Regions from separate parts of the Pseudomonas sp. Z4-7 genome, predicted to be linked through region 2. Evidence: predicted binding sites of a transcription regulator. Region 2 holds the regulator's gene; the other holds the start of a gene.

Evidence for each region. The regulator FliA, encoded in region 2, starts transcription of late flagellar genes. The targets are predictions, from matches to a motif close to CTAAAGTTTNNNNNNNNNNNGCCGNTAA.
Region 1: a site for FliA is predicted at 1,535-1,562, ahead of flgM (flagellar biosynthesis anti-sigma factor FlgM). Genes of this name have one in related genera too.

The regions. Positions count from the first base shown of each region.
Region 1 is NZ_CP071642.1:4,643,732-4,646,615, forward strand. It holds gene J3P91_RS20685 (chemotaxis protein CheV) at 1-594, opposite strand, end outside; gene flgA (flagellar basal body P-ring formation chaperone FlgA) at 673-1,437, shown strand; gene flgM (flagellar biosynthesis anti-sigma factor FlgM) at 1,599-1,913, shown strand; gene J3P91_RS20700 (flagella synthesis protein FlgN) at 1,962-2,429, shown strand; gene J3P91_RS20705 (flagellar brake protein) at 2,522-2,884, shown strand, end outside.
Region 2 is NZ_CP071642.1:4,340,271-4,355,770, forward strand. It holds gene J3P91_RS19450 (DUF2802 domain-containing protein) at 1-88, opposite strand, end outside; gene J3P91_RS19455 (chemotaxis protein CheW) at 90-575, opposite strand; gene J3P91_RS19460 (chemotaxis protein CheW) at 648-1,532, opposite strand; gene J3P91_RS19465 (ParA family protein) at 1,629-2,420, opposite strand; gene motD (flagellar motor protein MotD) at 2,470-3,354, opposite strand; gene J3P91_RS19475 (flagellar motor protein) at 3,370-4,110, opposite strand; gene J3P91_RS19480 (protein-glutamate methylesterase/protein-glutamine glutaminase) at 4,110-5,246, opposite strand; gene J3P91_RS19485 (chemotaxis protein CheA) at 5,295-7,553, opposite strand; gene J3P91_RS19490 (protein phosphatase CheZ) at 7,584-8,369, opposite strand; gene J3P91_RS19495 (chemotaxis response regulator CheY) at 8,388-8,759, opposite strand; gene fliA (RNA polymerase sigma factor FliA) at 8,927-9,670, opposite strand; gene fleN (flagellar synthesis regulator FleN) at 9,667-10,497, opposite strand; gene flhF (flagellar biosynthesis protein FlhF) at 10,614-11,963, opposite strand; gene flhA (flagellar biosynthesis protein FlhA) at 11,975-14,104, opposite strand; gene flhB (flagellar biosynthesis protein FlhB) at 14,522-15,500, opposite strand, start outside.

The DNA.
Region 1 (2,884 bases), 300 kb from region 2:
TAGACAACGCGTGACCTGCTTGCGTGCCACCGAAGAATCGTCGACGGTCAGGACCCGCAGCGAAACCGCCTTGTGCTGCGTCTCGGCATCCACCACGCCGACGGAAATCGTCTCCGGGGTCGGCGCCACTTCGGCGAGGATCTTCTCCACGTCGATGATTTCAACCAGCTGGTTGTCGACCCGGGTCACCGCCGTCAGGTAGTGATCGCGGCCGGTGCCCTTGGGTGGTGGATGGATCTCTTCCCAGTTCATGTTGACGATGCGCTCCACCGACCGCACCAGGAACCCTTGGGTCTTGGTGTTGTACTCGGTGATGATCACAAACGGATTGCTCTGATCCAGCAGCCGACCGGAACCGGTCGCCATTGCCAGGTCGAGAATCGGGATGGTCGCACCCCGGATATTCGCCACACCGCACACGACGGGACTGGATTTCGGCATCAGGGTCAGTTTAGGGCATTGCAGCACCTCGCGGACCTTGAATACGTTGATCCCATACAGTTGTTGGCCATCGAGACGGAACAACAACAGCTCCAGGCGATTCTGACCGACCAGCTGTGTGCGCTGGTTTACCGAATCCATCACTCCCGCCATGCCCTGACTCCTACCTAACGCTAATGTGTCCGACGCGCATTCATCACTAAACGGCACGGGGCTTGCTATTGAACCGGCATGAACGCACAAACGACATTTTCTCGACGCCTGACCACTCACTGCCGCCATTGGCTCGGTGCACTGTTGGCCGTCTGCCTGTTCGCGGTCGGCGGACGCGCCGTCGCTGATGTGCCGGTTACCTTGCCTGATCTCCTTATCGGCGTCACGCAGGGCTTTCTTGAATTCACCGTAGAAGACTATCTGGCAACCAGTCAAACCGAAGGTCGCTACGAGATCGAAGTCAACCAGCTCGATCCGCGCCTGCGCATGCCGATGTGCGACAAGGAATTGACTGCCTCGCTGGAAAGCCCGGCCAGGCCCCTGGGTCGGGTCACGGTGAAGGTACGTTGCGACAGCGCCGCGCCCTGGACGGTTTTTGTGCCCGCTCAAGTGCGGCTGTTCCGCGAGATCGTCACGACCACCCGTCCGCTCAAGCGCGCCGGGATTGTCGAGCCCCAGGACGTAATGCTGCGTGAACGCGACATCAGCCAGATCAGCCAGGGTTTCCTGACGTCCGTCGATCAGGCCATCGGGCAGAAACTTGTCCGACCAATGGTCGCCGATCAGGTCGTCACCCTCGTGCACCTGGAACAGGCCGAAGTGATCCGCAAGGGCGACCAGGTCGTCATTACCGCCCGCAGCGGCACCCTGGCCGTGCGGATGCCCGGCGAGGCGCTGGCCAATGGCGGCGTACGCGAGCAGATTCGGGTAAAGAACCTCAATTCGAAACGGGTAATCAAGGCGCAGGTGATAGCGCCCGGCCACGTGGAAGTGGCCATGTAACGGGGTAGACAGGCTGGCGCTTGACCTCGGTGTTCCCTAGACTGTGCCTTACGCAAAGGCAAGCGCAGACGTGCGCACGTTCATTTGATAAATGAGCCTAAAGTTATTTTGGGAATGGCCGAAAACATGGCAAGCGTCCAAATACCCAGAGGTTTTTTACCATGGTCATCGATTTCAATCGTTTAAACAGCTCCTCGCCGCTGACAGGCACAACGCGCACTGGCGCCAGCAAGGAAACCGTCGAAACCGACAAGTCCAAGCCGGCTGACAAGGCCGCCACTGTCAACAACGGGGAGTCGGTACACCTCAGCAATGAGGCTCAGCAGTTGCAGAAGGTCACTGACAAGCTGCGCGATCAACCTGTCGTCGACGACGCCCGCGTGGCGCAGTTGAAAGCAGCAATCGCCGATGGCAGCTATAAAGTCGACAGCAACCGTGTAGCCAGCAAACTGCTCAACTTCGAAGCCCAGCGCTAGGCTGATGCCAGCGCCAGGCTTTTGGACGCTTAAGACCCAAGGCCAGCCATGCACGATACTAATTTGTTGCAATTGATCATCGACGACTTTGCCCCGGCGCAACAATTGCTGGAGCTGTTGCAGACCGAAGCCCTGGCATTGCACGGGCGGGATATGCCTCTGCTGGAAAATCTTCTGGCGCAGAAACAGGCATTGATCATTTTGCTCGATCAGCATGGCCGCAAGCGCAGCGAGATTCTCGCCAGCCTCAACCTGCCCGCTGACAACAACGGCCTCGCGCAACTGGCCAGCCAGTCGTCGGTTGGCGATCAGCTGTTGTCGCAAAGCGCGGTGCTCAATGACCTGCTCAGCCAGTGCCAGGCCGCCAACGCCCGCAACGGTCAATCCATCCAGATGCAGCAAGTCGCTACCGCCAACCAGTTGCGGATCCTCAATGGCGGCGAAATCCCTACGCTCTACGACGCTCGCGGTTCGACCGCTAAAATGGTCAAGCACCGTCCGCTCAGCCAGGCGTGAAATGAACGATGCCTGCGCACTATCAACGCGCGATACATGCTGGCAAAATGCTGGCTCTTTGTAGTCGTATTTTGCCTGGAGATTGACCCACCGTGTTCAATGCCACAAACGCGGATGATGCTCCGCAGCCGCCCATGGTCCTCACCACTCCCCTGGAAATCTCCGGCAACCTGCGGATGCTGCAAGAGAGCCACGACCCCCTGATCATTACCTTTCATGAGCGCACCCAGCGTTTCCAGAGCTACCTGGTGGATGTCGATCGCGAGACCAACACCATCGCCCTGGACGAAATGATCCCACGGGACGGCGAGCGTTTCCTGCTGGCAGGCGAGCCGTTTCGGGTCGAGGGTTTTCATGACGGCGTGCGCATCGCGTGGGAAGGCAACGGGCCCCTGACTATCCAGGACTCGAAGGACGGCCGCTGCTACCGCGGCGCCCTGCCTGAAGAAGTGGTT
Region 2 (15,500 bases):
GCCGCTGGCCGCGTATATAGGACACGAACATTGCCAGCGTGCCTGCCCAGAAAAGGAACAGGACAATGACTGCTACCTCAAGAATCAAATCAGATACTCTCCAGTTCCGACCACTCTTCTTCGCTCATCATCTTGTCCAGTTCAACCAGGATCAGCAACTCGTTGTTCTTGTTGCACACGCCCTGAATGAACTTGGCGGACTCTTCGTTACCGACGTTCGGCGCGGTTTCGATTTCCGACTGACGCAGGTAAACCACTTCGGCGACGCTGTCGACCATGATGCCAACCACTTGCTTGTCGGCTTCGATGATGACGATCCGAGTGTTGTCGCTGATCTCGGCGTTCATCAGGCCGAAGCGTTGACGGGTATCGATCACGGTGACCACGTTGCCACGCAGGTTGATGATCCCCAGCACATAGCTTGGCGCACCTGGAACCGGGGCGATCTCGGTGTAGCGCAGCACTTCCTGAACGCGCATCACGTTGATGCCGTAGGTTTCGTTATCGAGCTTGAAGGTCACCCATTGCAGAATCGGATCTTCAGAACCCTTTTGAGACGACGCCTTATCATTCATACCCTGACCCCTCGAAAAACCGCCTGTGGCGGTGTGTGTTCTGTCCGGCGGCGCCCTGCGCCCCCGGTTGTCTTATTTCGGTTTCTGGACCGGCTTGCTGCCGCCCAGGTGTTTTGCCCCGCCGCTGGCGATCAGCTCCGCCAGTTCGGAAACGTCCAGCAAGGCGCACATGTGTTCGATCACCGTACCGGCCAGCCATGGCCGTTGTCCTCGATGGCTGCGCCATTTGATTTCGTTCGGGTCCAGGCGCAGCGAACGGCTGACCTGATGCACCGCCAATCCCCACTCGTAGCCTTGCACTGAAATCACGTATTGCAGGCCCTGGCGAAAATCATCGCGATAACGGTCCGGCATGACCCAGCGCGCGGTGTCCAGCACCTTCAGGTTGCCGGCCTGGCTCGGCAGGATCCCGAGGAACCATTCCGGCTGGCCGAACAACGGCGTCAATTCCTGCCCCGCCAGGGAATAAATCGATCCCAGGCACACCAGCGGCACCGCCAGGGTCAACCCGGCCACATCGAACAACAGACACTCGAACGGCTCGGCGGCCCAGGCCGGACGGTCGTCGCCCTGCACCGGCGGCGGTGTGTTGCTCGGCGGCGGCAAGTGGATTTCCACTACCGGCGTCACCAGGCCCTGCAACAACGGTGCAACGGTCGAGACCGGCGCCAGGATCGGCGCGGGCGCTTCCATCACGGCCACCTTCGGCTTGACGAGCGGCGCCTCGACCGCTGCGGCAGTCATGGAAATCCGTGCATCACGGGCCTGCTCTTCGAGCACGGCCGCCTGGAACTCGTCCAGTACAGCTTCAGCTTCGGCTTCGACGACGGGCTCGGGCAACGCCTCGGCCGCGCTCGGCGGCGCTGGCAATTCTTCGGTCGCTTCCTGCAAGAGCCCGTCCAGGTAGGACTGCAAGGCCAGTTGCGGACGCGAGGTTGTCTTGATCGGGCGGTTCATGAGAACTGTGCGCCACTTGAAAAGGTTATCGGCATGGATACGTCAGGACTTGAGCGCCCGCAAGCAAGCACAACGGCTGTGGAAAATTTCGTCACTTCAAGCCACCTGCTGCGGAACGAGCTGCTGGGCCAGCAGATGCTTGAGAAGCGCGCGATAGGCCAGGACGCCACGGCTCTTGCCATCGAATTGCGAAGGGGTCACTCCGGCGCGGCTGGCATCGCGCAGACGCGTATCGACCGGGATATAACCTTGCCAGATGTCGTCCGGGTACATATCGCGCAGCACGCGCAGGGTACCGAGGGACGCCTGGGTGCGACGGTCGAACAGGGTCGGCACGATGTTGAACGCCAGGGATTGCTTGCGCGAGCGGTTGACCATCGCCAGGGTGTTGACCATGCGCTCCAGGCCTTTGACAGCCAGGTGCTCGGTCTGCACCGGAATCACCAGTTGCTGGCTCGCGGCCAGGGCGTTGACCATCAGTAGCCCGAGCAATGGCGGGCTGTCGATGATTGCGTAATCGAAATCCTGCCACAGCTGCGCCAGACTCTTGGCGATCACCAAGCCCAGACCGCCCTGCCCGGGCGACTGGCGCTCCAGGGTGGCCAGGGCCGTGCTCGATGGCAGCAGGGAAATCCGCTCGTCACTGGTAGACAGCAACAACTGGCCCGGCAAGCCCTCGGGCACGCTGCCCTTGTGCAGGAACAAGTCGTAGTTGCTGTGCTCCAGGCTATCGGGATCGTAGCCGAAATAGCTGGTCATCGAGCCGTGGGGGTCCAGATCGACGATGACCACGCGCTTGCCCGCCTCGGCCAGCAAACCGGCTAAAGCGATGGAGGATGTGGTTTTGCCCACACCACCTTTTTGATTGGCGACTGCCCAGACTCTCATTCGGATCGTTCCTCCCGGTCGAAACGGGTTCGACCGAGAAATAGCTCGGTTATAAAGCCGGTGACGGAGAATTGACGGCGTTCTGTCTTTCCGGCGACTTGACCGGGGTCGGTGCAGTTTGTGTGCCAGCCCGCTTCAATGCCGCATCGGGTTTTGCATTGGCGGTGCCGGTACCGGTCAGGCTGCGCCGGACATCAAGGTTGCGCGAGACCACCAGCACTACCCGCCGGTTGCGCGCGCGCCCTTCGGCGGTGGCGTTGTTGGCCACCGGCTGGAATTCGCCATACCCCACCGAGGCCAGGCGCCCGGGATTGACGCCCTGCATGGCAAGCATGCGCACAATGCTCGCCGAACGGGCCGACGACAGCTCCCAGTTGGTCGGGTACTGCGCGGTGCGGATCGGCTGGTCATCAGTGAAACCTTCGACGTGGATCGGGTTGTCGAACGGTTTCAGGATCGCCGCGACCTTATCGATGATATTGAACGCCATGTCGCTGGGCATCGCGTCGCCGCTACCGAACAGCAGGCTGGAATTGAGCTCGATCTCGACCCACAACTCATTGCCGCGCACGGTCATCTGGTTGGAGCTGATCAGGTCGCCGAACGCCGCGCTGATGTCGTCGGCAATGCTTTTCAACGGATCGCTGCCACCGGCAATGCCAGCATCAACCTGCTCGCTGTCCTTGACCAACGGCTTCGCCGGGGTCGTCGTCTTCGGCCGTTCGTCGCCGATGGGAATCGGCTTGAGAGCACGGTCCGAGTCAGTGAAAACGCCAATCAACGCTTCGGAAATGACCTTGTATTTGCCCTCATTGACCGAGGAGATCGAATACATGACCACAAAAAAGGCAAACAGCAACGTGATGAAGTCGGCGTAGGAAACCAGCCAGCGTTCATGGTTGACGTGTTCTTCACGATGTCTGCGACGCGCCATCTTCCATATCCTCCATCAGTCCATGAAGCCCTGGAGCTTCAACTCGATGGAGCGCGGGTTTTCACCTTCGGCGATCGACAAGATGCCTTCCAGCAGCATTTCGCGGTAGCGCGACTGGCGCAACGCGATGGACTTGAGCTTGGCCGCGATCGGCAGCAGCACCAGGTTGGCGCTCGCCACGCCATAGATGGTAGCGACGAAGGCCACGGCGATGCCGCTGCCCAGCTGCGACGGGTCGGCCAGGTTGCCCATCACATGGATCAGGCCCATCACCGCACCGATGATGCCGATGGTCGGCGCATAGCCGCCCATGCTTTCGAAGACTTTCGCCGCTTCGATGTCGCGACTTTCCTGGGTGTAGAAATCCACCTCCAGGATGCTGCGGATCGCTTCCGGCTCGGCGCCGTCGACCAACAATTGCAGGCCCTTGCGCGAGTAGCTGTCGGGTTCGGCGTCGGCCACCCCTTCCAGCCCCAGCAAGCCTTCCTTGCGGGCGGTCAGGCTCCAGTTCACCACGCGGTCGATGCCGCCGGCCAGGTCGACCCGCGGCGGGAACAGAATCCACACCAATACCTGCATGGCGCGCTTGAAGGCGCTCATCGGCGACTGCAACAGCGCAGCGCCTACGGTGCCACCGATCACGATCAACGCGGCCGGGCCATTGGCCAACGCGCCGAGGTGACCGCCTTCCAGGTAATTGCCACCAATGATGGCGACGAACGCCATGATGATGCCGATCAGGCTGAGCACGTCCATTACAGGCACGCCTCGACCAGATGTTTACCTATGTCGTCCAGGCTGTAGACCGCGTCGGCCAGGTCGGCCTTGACGATTGCCATGGGCATGCCATAGATCACGCAACTGGCCTCGTCCTGGGCCCAGATCGCGCTGCCGCCCTGCTTGAGCAGGCGCGCGCCCTCGCGACCGTCAGCGCCCATGCCGGTGAGGACCACCGCCAGAACTTTGTCGCCGTAGGACTTCGCCGCGGAACCGAAGGTAATGTCCACGCAAGGCTTGTAGTTGAGACGCTCGTCACCTGGCAGGATTTTCACCGCGCCACGGCCGTCGATCATCATCTGCTTGCCACCCGGCGCCAACAGCGCCAGCCCCGGCCGCAGGATGTCGCCGTCCTCGGCTTCCTTGACGCTGATGCGGCAGAGTTTGTCCAGGCGCTCGGCAAACGCCTTGGTGAACGCCGCAGGCATGTGCTGGATCAGCACGATGGGCGCCGGGAAATTCGCCGGCAGTTGGGTCAGGACCCGCTGCAGCGCCACCGGGCCGCCGGTGGACGTACCGATGGCAACAAGTTTGTAGGCCTTGCGCTTGGGTGCCGGCGACGCTGCGCTGGCCGGTGCCGAACGCGCCGGCGCCGGTGCCGGAGCACTGCGTACCGGGGCCGGATTGAAGCTGCTCGACGAGGAAGAAGACGCGGGCGCGGACGTCGGCGCAACAACCGGCGCGGGCGCCGGTGCGCTGTAGGCACTGACCCGGCGATTGCTGCGGGAAATGCTGTGGACTTTCTCGCACAGCAACTGGCGGACCTTGTCCGGGTTGCGCGAGATGTCTTCGAAATTCTTCGGCAGGAAGTCGACCGCCCCGGCGTCCAGCGCATCGAGGGTGACACGGGCGCCTTCATGGGTCAGGGACGAGAACATCAACACCGGGGTCGGGCAGCGCTGCATGATATGCCGCACCGCCGTGATGCCATCCATCATCGGCATCTCGTAGTCCATGGTGATCACGTCCGGCTTGAGCGCCAGCGCCTGATCGATAGCCTCTTTGCCGTTGGTCGCCGTACCGACGACCTGAATGCTGGTGTCCGCCGAAAGAATTTCCGAGACGCGGCGGCGGAAGAACCCCGAATCGTCCACCACCAGGACTTTAACTACCATAAACACTCCGTTAGACGAGGCGCGGCGCCAGGCCGCACCCCTCCAGAATCAAATACGCCGGGCGGCGTAGCGCTTGAGCATGCTAGGCACATCGAGAATCAACGCGATGCGGCCGTCGCCGGTGATGGTGGCGCCGGACATGCCCGGGGTGCCTTGGAGCATCTTGCCCAACGGCTTGATGACCACTTCTTCCTGGCCCACCAGTTGGTCGACGACGAAGCCGATCCGCTGGGTGCCCACCGAAAGGATCACCACGTGGCCCTCGCCCTGCTCGACATGAGCGGCGGAGCTGACCAGCCAGCGCTTGAGGTAGAACAGCGGCAGCGCCTTGTCCCGCACGATGACCACTTCCTGGCCGTCGACCACGTTGGTGCGCGACAGGTCGAGGTGGAAGATCTCGTTGACGTTGACCAGCGGGAAGGCGAAGGCCTGGTTGCCCAGCATCACCATCAGGGTCGGCATGATCGCCAGGGTCAACGGGACCTTGATGACGATTTTCGAGCCCTGGCCCTTGGTCGAGTAGATGTTGATCGAGCCGTTGAGCTGGGAAATCTTGGTTTTCACCACGTCCATGCCCACGCCACGACCCGACACGTCGGATATCTCGGTCTTGGTCGAGAAGCCCGGAGCGAAAATCAGGTTGTAGCACTCGGTGTCGCTCAGGCGATCGGCCGCGTCCTTGTCCATTACGCCGCGTTTCACCGCGATCGCCCGGAGCACGTTCGGGTCCATGCCCTTGCCGTCGTCGGAGATCGACAGCAGGATGTGGTCGCCCTCCTGCTCGGCGGCCAGGATCACCTTGCCGCTGCGGACCTTGCCCGAGGCCTCGCGCTCTTCCGGCGACTCGATGCCGTGGTCGACCGCGTTGCGCACCAAGTGGACCAGCGGGTCGGCCAGGGCCTCGACAAGGTTCTTGTCGAGGTCGGTCTCTTCACCCACCAGTTCCAGGTTGATCTCTTTCTTGAGCTGGCGAGCCAGGTCACGAACCAAGCGCGGGAAGCGCCCGAAGACTTTCTTGATCGGCTGCATCCGGGTCTTCATGACCGCGGTCTGCAGGTCAGCCGTGACCACGTCGAGGTTCGACACGGCCTTGGACATCGCTTCGTCCTGGCTGTTGAGGCCCAGGCGCACCAGGCGGTTACGCACCAGCACCAGTTCGCCGACCATGTTCATGATTTCGTCCAGGCGCGCGGTGTCGACCCGAACGGTGGTCTCGGCTTCGCTCGCCGGTTTCTCCGCAGGGGGCGCAGACGGCGCACGGGCTGGTGCCGGCGCTGCGGCGGCGGCAGGCTTGGGTGTCTCGGCCTTCGGGTCCGGTGCCTTGGCAGCGGGCTTGGGCACGGCCTTGGCGGCCGGCGCAGCAGTGGCGGCGGCAGGCGCGGCGGTGGCCGTCCCGACTTCGCTGAACTTGCCCTTGCCGTGCAATTCGTCGAGCAGTGATTCGAACTCGTGGTCGCTGATCAGGTCGCCACCGGCGGCGGCCGCGGTTGGCTTGGCCGGGGCTGGCGCAGCAGCGATGGCCGAATCCAGCGCATCGACGGCAAAGGTGCCCTTGCCGTGCAACTGGTCGAGCAACGCTTCGAATTCGTCGTCGGTGATGTCGGAGTTATCCCCCGCAGCCTTTGGCGCGGCCGGGGCCGCCGGGGCGGCAACGGCATCAGGAGCGAACTGGCCTTTGCCGTGGAGCTGGTCGAGCAACGACTCGAACTCGGCGTCGGTGATTTCATCACTGCCGGCGGCAGCGGCGGCTGGCGCCGCAGCGGTTGCGGCGGGTGCGGCCGGAGCCTCGGCCTGGGCCTTGACGGCACTCAGCGAGTCCAGCAGCGACTCAAATTCGTGGTCGGTAATGTCACCCGATTCCTCGGCAACCGGCTCTTCAGCAACAGGCTCGGCGACCGGCGCGGCTTCGTCAGCCGACTGCGGCTCCGCCAGGCGCGCCAATGCAGCAAGCAGCTCAGGCGTGGCGGGGGTGATCGGCGAACGCTCGCGCACTTCGCTGAACATGCTGTTGACCGCATCCAGCGCTTCGAGCACGACGTCCATCAATTCCGAGTCAACGCGACGCTCACCCTTGCGCAGGATGTCGAACACGTTTTCGGCAATGTGGCAGCACTCCACCAGCTCATTGAGCTGGAGGAAGCCGGCGCCTCCTTTTACAGTGTGGAAACCGCGAAAAATTGCATTGAGCAGATCCGCATCATCTGGTCGGCTTTCCAGCTCGACCAGCTGTTCGGACAGTTGCTCTAGAATCTCGCCGGCCTCAACCAGGAAATCCTGAAGGATCTCTTCATCGGCGCCGAAGCTCATTAATGGCTGCTCCTAAAATAGGGCTAAAACTCAAAATCCAAGGCTGGACAACAAATCGTCCACATCGTCCTGACCGGACACAACGTCTTCTCTTTTATCGGCATGAATCTGCGGACCTTCACCCTGAGAGAGATGTTTTTGTGGATCTTTTTCAGCAAGTATCGCCGCACGGTCGTGTTCGATGCCGGCAAAGCGATCAACCTGGCTGGCCATGAGCACCAGTTTGAGCAAATTGCTTTCCACTTCGGTAACCAACTGGGTCACGCGCTTGATCACCTGGCCTGTCAGGTCCTGGTAGTCCTGGGCCAGCAGGATGTCATTGAGATTGCTCGCCACGGCGCGGTTTTCGCTGCTGCTGCGCGTCAGGAAACCGTCGACCCGACGGGCCAACTCGCGAAACTCCTCGGCACCGACTTCGCGACGCATGAAGCGCCCCCAATCGGTACTCAACGCCTGGGCTTCCTCGCTCAGGCCGTTGACCAGCGGAGTAGCGCTTTCCACCAGGTCCATGGTGCGGTTGGCCGCGGCTTCGGTCAGCTTGACCACATACCCCAGGCGCTCGGTGGCGTCGGTGATCTGCGAGACTTCCTCGGCCTGTGGCATGTTCGGATCGATCTGGAAATTGACGATCGCGCTGTGCAGTTCACGGGTGAGCTTGCCGACTTCCTGGTACAGCCCGCGGTCACGGGTCTGGTTGAGCTCATGAATCATTTGAACCGCGTCACCGAAGCGGCCCTTTTCAAGGCTGTCGACCAGTTCGCGGGCATGTTTTTTCAGGGTCGATTCGAAATCGCCCATTGAAGATTCGTTGTCCATAGCTCCCCCGTGGCGCCGTTAACCGATGCGTTCGAAGATTTTTTCGATCTTCTCTTTCAACGCCTGGGCCGTGAAGGGTTTGACCACATAGCCGTTTACACCGGCCTGGGCCGCTTCGATGATCTGCTCGCGCTTGGCTTCGGCGGTGACCATCAGCACCGGCAGGTGCTTGAGTTTTTCATCGGCGCGCACGTGGCGCAGCAAGTCGATACCGGTCATGCCGGGCATGTTCCAGTCAGTCACCAGAAAGTCGATGCTCCCGCTGTTGAGGACTGGAATGGCAGTGGTGCCATCGTCAGCCTCGACCGTGTTGGTGAACCCGAGGTCACGCAACAGGTTTTTTATGATCCGCCGCATCGTTGAGAAGTCATCAACGATGAGGATTTTCATGTTCTTGTCCAATTCGACCTCCAAGCAGTCTTAAACGCGCCCAGCACCTGGACGCGCCATTTCAATCAATCCGGCACAACACTCGACAACGGTATGGAGTCCCACGGATGGAGACTGGCCCGGCACATGCCATGCCAGCCCCGCTCGCAGCGTCCCCACACTGCCTGTCAGCGCGCTCGCCACTCCCCCAAACGCCCCCGCAAGCGGGCCGCGCACTGGCTGTGTAACTGGCTGACCCGCGATTCGCTGACCCCCAGGACCTCACCGATTTCCTTGAGGTTCAGCTCTTCGTCGTAGTACAGCGCCAAGACCAGTCGCTCACGCTCCGGCAAATTGGCAATCGCATCCGCCAGCGCGCTCTGGAAACGTTCGTCTTCCAGGTCACGCGACGGCTCCATGTGAGCACTCGCATTGTCCTCGTGCAGCCCTTCGTGCTCGCCGTCCTGCAAAAGGTCGTCGAAACTGAACAGGCGGCTGCCCAAGGTATCGTTCAAAATCCCGTAATAATCATCGAGACTCAACTGGAGTTCGGCCGCAACTTCGTGATCTTTAGCGTCACGCCCGGTTTTAGCTTCAATCGCGCGGATTGCGTCACTGACCATACGGGTATTGCGGTGCACCGAACGCGGCGCCCAGTCGCCCTTGCGGACTTCATCGAGCATCGCTCCGCGAATCCGGATACCGGCATACGTTTCGAAACTGGCGCCCTTGCTCGCGTCGTATTTGTTCGACACTTCGAGCAGGCCGATCATGCCCGCCTGGATCAAGTCTTCGACCTGGACGCTGGCCGGCAAGCGTGCCAGCAAGTGATAGGCGATGCGCTTGACCAACGGCGCATAACGCTCGATCAGTTCGTACTGGGCGTCCCGTGCCGATTTTTTGTAGAGATGGTTGTAACCGCTGGCTGTCATAACACGGGCCCTGCCGTTTGTTGCACGAGACGCTCGACGAAAAATTCCAGATGCCCGCGAGGGTTGGCCGGCAGCGGCCAGGTATCGACCTTCTGGGCGATAGCCTTGAACGCCAGCGCGCATTTGGAACGTGGAAAAGCTTCATAGACGGCACGTTGCTTCTGGACAGCCTTGCGTACGCTTTCGTCGTAAGGCACTGCGCCGACATATTGTAGGGCGACGTCCAGGAAGCGATCCGTGACCTTCGTCAACTTGGCGAACAGGTTGCGTCCTTCCTGCGGGCTCTGGGCCATGTTGGCCAGGACGCGGAATCGGTTCATGCCATAGTCGCGGTTAAGCAGTTTGATCAGGGCGTAGGCATCGGTGATGGAGGTCGGTTCGTCGCAAACCACCAGCAGGACTTCCTGGGCGGCGCGGACAAAACTGACCACCGAGTCACCGATACCGGCGGCCGTGTCGATCACCAGCACATCGAGGTTGTCGCCGATGTCGCTGAAAGCCTGGATCAGGCCGGCGTGCTGCGCCGGCGTCAGGTGAACCATGCTTTGGGTACCGGAGGCGGCCGGCACGATGCGAATCCCGCCAGGCCCCTGGAGGAGCACGTCGCGCAGTTCGCAGCGGCCTTCGATCACGTCCGCCAGCGTGCGCTTGGGGGTCAGCCCCAGCAGCACGTCGACGTTCGCCAGGCCCAGGTCGGCGTCCAGCAGCATGACCCGTCGGCCAAGCTCTGCCAGAGCCAGGGACAAGTTCACTGACACGTTAGTCTTCCCGACGCCACCTTTGCCGCCGGTCACCGCGATCACCTGTACGGGATGCATGCTGCCCATGTTCGTTCTTTACCTTGTCTTACTTAGACGGAGGCCACATTACTGGCTGCGCGTTCGCATACGGAACAATGCATGGCAGACCATCGATGTAGGTACAAAAAATATTCATGATTACCTCAGCCGACCTGCTTGGTCGGGCTGTGGTAGATGTCAGCGAACATGTCAGCCATGGCTTCGTCGCTGGGTTCTTCCTGCATTTGCACACTCACGGCACGACTGACCAGTTGATGACGGCGCGGCAGATGCAAATCATCCGGGATCCGCGGCCCGTCGGTCAGGTAGGCCACCGGTAGTTCATGACCGATCGCCAGGCTCAACACCTCGCCCAGGCTTGCCGTTTCGTCCAGCTTGGTCAGGATGCAGCCGGCCAGCCCGCAGCGTTTGTAGCTGTGGTATGCGGCGGTTAGAACCTGTTTCTGGCTGGTGGTTGCCAACACGAGATAATTTTTTGACTTGATGCCACGCCCGGCCAGGCTTTCCAACTGCATGCGCAGGGCCGGATCGCTGGCTTGCAGGCCGGCGGTGTCGATCAGCACGACGCGCTTGCGCAGCAGTGGTTCCAGCGCCTGGGCCAGCGATTGGCCCGGATCCACATGGGTCACCGACACATTGAGGATCCGGCCCAGGGTCTTGAGTTGCTCCTGGGCGCCGATGCGGAAACTGTCCATGCTCACCAGGGCGATGCTCTGGGCGCCGTACTTGAGTACATAACGGGCGGCGAGCTTGGCCAGGGTGGTGGTCTTGCCCATGCCGGCCGGGCCGACCATGGCAATCACCCCGCCCTCTTCCAGCGGCTCGACTTCCGGCGTGGCGATCATCCGCGCCAGGTGCGCCAACAGCATGCGCCAGGCCTGGCGAGGCTCTTCGATATCGTTGATCAGTGCCAGCAGGTCGCGGGACAACGGGCCGGACAAGCCGATGCGTTGCAGGCGACGCCACAGGTTGGCCTGGGCCGGACGGCTGCCTTGCAGCTGGTTCCAGGCCAACGAGCCAAGCTGGACTTCCATCAGCTCACGCAGGCTGTTGAGTTCAAAGCGCATCGAGTCCAGGGCACGTGGGTCGACACCCGCGGCTGGCGCGGCTGGCGCCGGTACCGGACGACGCGGCTCGGCCTGGGCTGGCTCGATCAGCGGTTCGGCAGCGGTCAGCGGCAGGCCGGCCGTCAATGGCTGGCCGGCGAACAATTGACGATTGGTCCCCGCGCTGCCTTCGCCTTCGCTGCTGCGCAGGCTCAGTTCGGCCTGGGCGCTGGCGATGCGCGACTGGGTCTTGCGCAGCTCATCCTCAAGCTCCATGTTCGGAACCCGTGGGGCCAGCGCCGACAATTTGTAATCCAGGGCAGCCGTCAGCTCGACACCGCCGGCGATCCGGCGATTACCGATGATGGCTGCTTCAGCGCCCAGCTCGTCACGTACCAGCTTCATGGCCTGACGCATATCGGCGGCAAAAAAACGCTTCACTTGCATAAACCACTACCTCAGCCGTTGGGCCCTACTGTCGCAACGATGGTCACTTGCTTGTTGTCCGGTATTTCCTGGTACGCCAGCACATGCAGCCCCGGGACCGCGAGGCGACCGAATCGCGAGAGCATCGCGCGAATCGGACCGGCCACCAGCAGGATCACCGGTTGGCCTTGCATCTCTTGCCGCTGGGCTGCTTCGATCAACGAACGCTGCAGCTTCTCGGCCATGCTTGGCTCCAGCAGAACACCCTCTTCCGAGCCTTGTCCTGCCTTCTGCAGACTATTGAGCAATATCTGTTCCAACCTTGGCTCCAGAGTGATCACAGGCAGCTCAGACTCAGTGCCTACAATGCTTTGGACGATTGCGCGGGATACGCCGACTCGCACCGCAGCGACCAACGCGGCGGTATCTTGACTCTTCGAAGCGTTGTTGGCGATGGCTTCGGCGATACTGCGAATGTCGCGCACCGGGACCTGTTCGGCCAACAGCGCCTGCAACACCTTGAGCAACTGCGACAGCGACACCACGCCCGGCACCAGCTCCTCGGCCAGTTTTGGCGAGCCTTTGGCCAGTACTTGCAGCAATTGCTGGACTTCCTCGTGGCCGATCAGCTCGCTGGAGTGCTTGTACAAAATCTGGTTCAAGTGGGTCGCCACCACGGTGCTGGCGTCTACCACGGTATAACCGAGCGATTGCGCCTGGGCCCGCTGGCTGATTTCGATCCACACCGCTTCCAGGCCGAAAGCCGGATCCTTGGCGGTAATACCGTTGAGCGAACCGTAGACCTGTCCTGGGTTGATCGCCAGCTCGCGGTCAGGATAGATCTCGGCTTCGGCCAGGATCACGCCCATGAGCGTCAGGCGATAGGCGCTTGGGGCCAGATCGAGGTTGTCGCGGATATGCACGGTGGGCATCAGGAAGCCCAGGTCCTGGGACAGCTTCTTGCGCACGCCCTTGATCCGGGCCAGCAATTGACCACCCTGGTTGCGGTCGACCAGTGGGATGAGGCGGTAGCCGACTTCCAGGCCGATCATGTCGATCGGCGTCACATCGTCCCAACCCAACTCCTTGGTTTCCATGGCCCGCGCCGGCGATGGCAGCAGTTCCTGCTGACGCTTGACCTCTTCCAGCGCCTGGACCTTTTGCCCGTTCTGCTTTTTCCAGAACAGGTAGGCGCCACCAGCAGCCAGGGCAGCCATGCTCAGGAACGACACGTGGGGCATGCCCGGCACGATACCCATCACCGCCATCAGGCCGGCCGCCACGGCCAGGGCCTTGGGCGAAGCGAACATCTGGCGATTGATCTGCTTGCCCATGTCTTCGGAGCCCGAAGCACGGGTCACCATGATCGCGGCAGCTGTGGATAACAACAGTGATGGCAATTGCGCCACCAAACCGTCACCGATGGTCAGCAAGGCGTAGACCCTGCCAGCATCACCGAACGTCATACCGTGCTGGAAGATACCGACGGCCATCCCGCCGATGAGGTTGATGAACAGAATCAGCAGGCCGGCGATGGCGTCGCCACGCACGAACTTGCTCGCACCGTCCATGGAACCGTAGAACTCGGCCTCCTGAGCCACGTCAAGACGACGAGCCTTGGCCTGGTTCTGATCGATCAGGCCGGCGTTGAGGTCGGCGTCGATCGCCATCTGCTTGCCGGGCATCGCATCGAGGGTGAAACGCGCGCTCACCTCGGAAATCCGCCCGGCACCCTTGGTCACCACGACGAAGTTGATGATCATCAGGATGGCGAAAACCACGATACCGACCACGTAGTTACCGCCGATCACCACTTCACCGAAGGCCTGGATCACCTTACCGGCGGCAGCGTGGCCGTCCTGGCCGTGGAGCATGACCACGCGAGTGGACGCCACGTTCAGCGCCAGGCGCATCAGCGTCGCCACCAGCAGGATGGTTGGAAACACCGCGAAATCCAGCGGCCGCAGAGCGTATACGCAAACCAGCAGTACCACGATGGACAGCGCAATGTTGAACGTGAAGAACACGTCGAGCAGGAACGGCGGTATCGGCAGCATCATCATGGCAAGCATGACCAGCAGCAACAGCGGCACACCCAGATTCCCCCGGCTGAGGTCGGCTACGTTGCTGCGTGCGGTGCTGAATAACTGAGAGCGATCCACCAATATTCCCCGTTCCTGTGAAGCAAACTTTTGACGCCCGGAGGGGGCGCAGACGGGGTATTGCAAGAAGCTTTCCAACTTTTGCAAAAGCTTGGAATAGAAAGGCCGAAGCGACTTCAACCCTGTGGGAGCGAGCCCGCTCGCGAAAGCGGTTTGTCAGTCGGCGCCTGTATCGACTGGATCGGCGCATTCGCGAGCAGGCTCGCTCCCACAGGGTAATACGGTTCACTTGAGAAGAAAGGGTACCCGTGGCGAGGGAGCTTGCTCCCGCTCGGCTGCGAAGCAGTCGCAAACCGGCGGGTGCGGCGTGTCTGATGCCCCGCATCTGGCGGGTTTTGGGGCCGCTTCGCGGCCCAGCGGGAGCAAGCTCCCTCGCCACGGGTTTGTCGATGCCCTAAGGGAATAGCATCGGCTGAATTAGGAATCGCGCCGCAAATCCGGCGGGATCGGCAGGTCCTTGAGCGGTTCGGGACGCTTGCCCTTGCCGGCGCGGTGCTGGCGGATCTGGTAGACGTAGGCCAGCACCTGGGCCACAGCCAGGTACAGACCTCCGGGAATTTCCTGATCGAGTTCGGTGGAGTAGTAGATCGAGCGCGCCAGCGCCGGCGATTCGAGCAGCATCACTTCGTTGGCAACGGCGATTTCGCGGATCTTCAACGCCAGGAAATCACTGCCCTTGGCCAGCAGCACCGGCGCATTGCCTTTTTCAGGATCGTATTTGAGCGCCACCGCATAGTGGGTCGGGTTGGTAATGACCACGTCGGCGTCGGGAATCGCCGCCATCATGCGCCGCTGGGAGACCTCGCGCTGCAATTGGCGAATCCGCTGCTTGACCTCCGGCTTGCCCTCCGCGTCCTTGTGCTCGTCGCGCACTTCCTGCTTGGTCATCATCAGCTTCTGCTTGCTCTGATAGAGCTGGATTGGCACATCGATGGCGGCGATCAGGATCAAACCGCAAGACATCCACAACGTGCTCCATCCCACCAGCTGCACGCTATGAATGATGGCCTGTTCCAGCGGTTGATGGGCGATGCGCAGCAGATCGTCGATGTCGCCCTCCAGCACCACCAACGCGACGGACAGGACCAGCAGGAACTTGCCAAAAGCCTTGAGCAGCTCCACCAGCGCCGTGGTGGAAAACATGCGCTTGATGCCGGCGGCCGGGTTCATCCGGCTGAACTTGGGTGCCAGGCTGCCGGCGGCGAAGAGCCATCCGCCCAGCGAAATCGGGCCGATGAATGCCGCCAACAATAAAAAGATCAGCACGGGCTGAATCGCCAGAAGCGCGATCTTGCCCGAATGCAGCAAGTACTGCGTCATGGCGCCAGGGCTCAGCAACACTTCCCGGGGCAAGGAAAAATTCAGGCGCATGATCTCCAGCAGTTCCAGCGCCAGA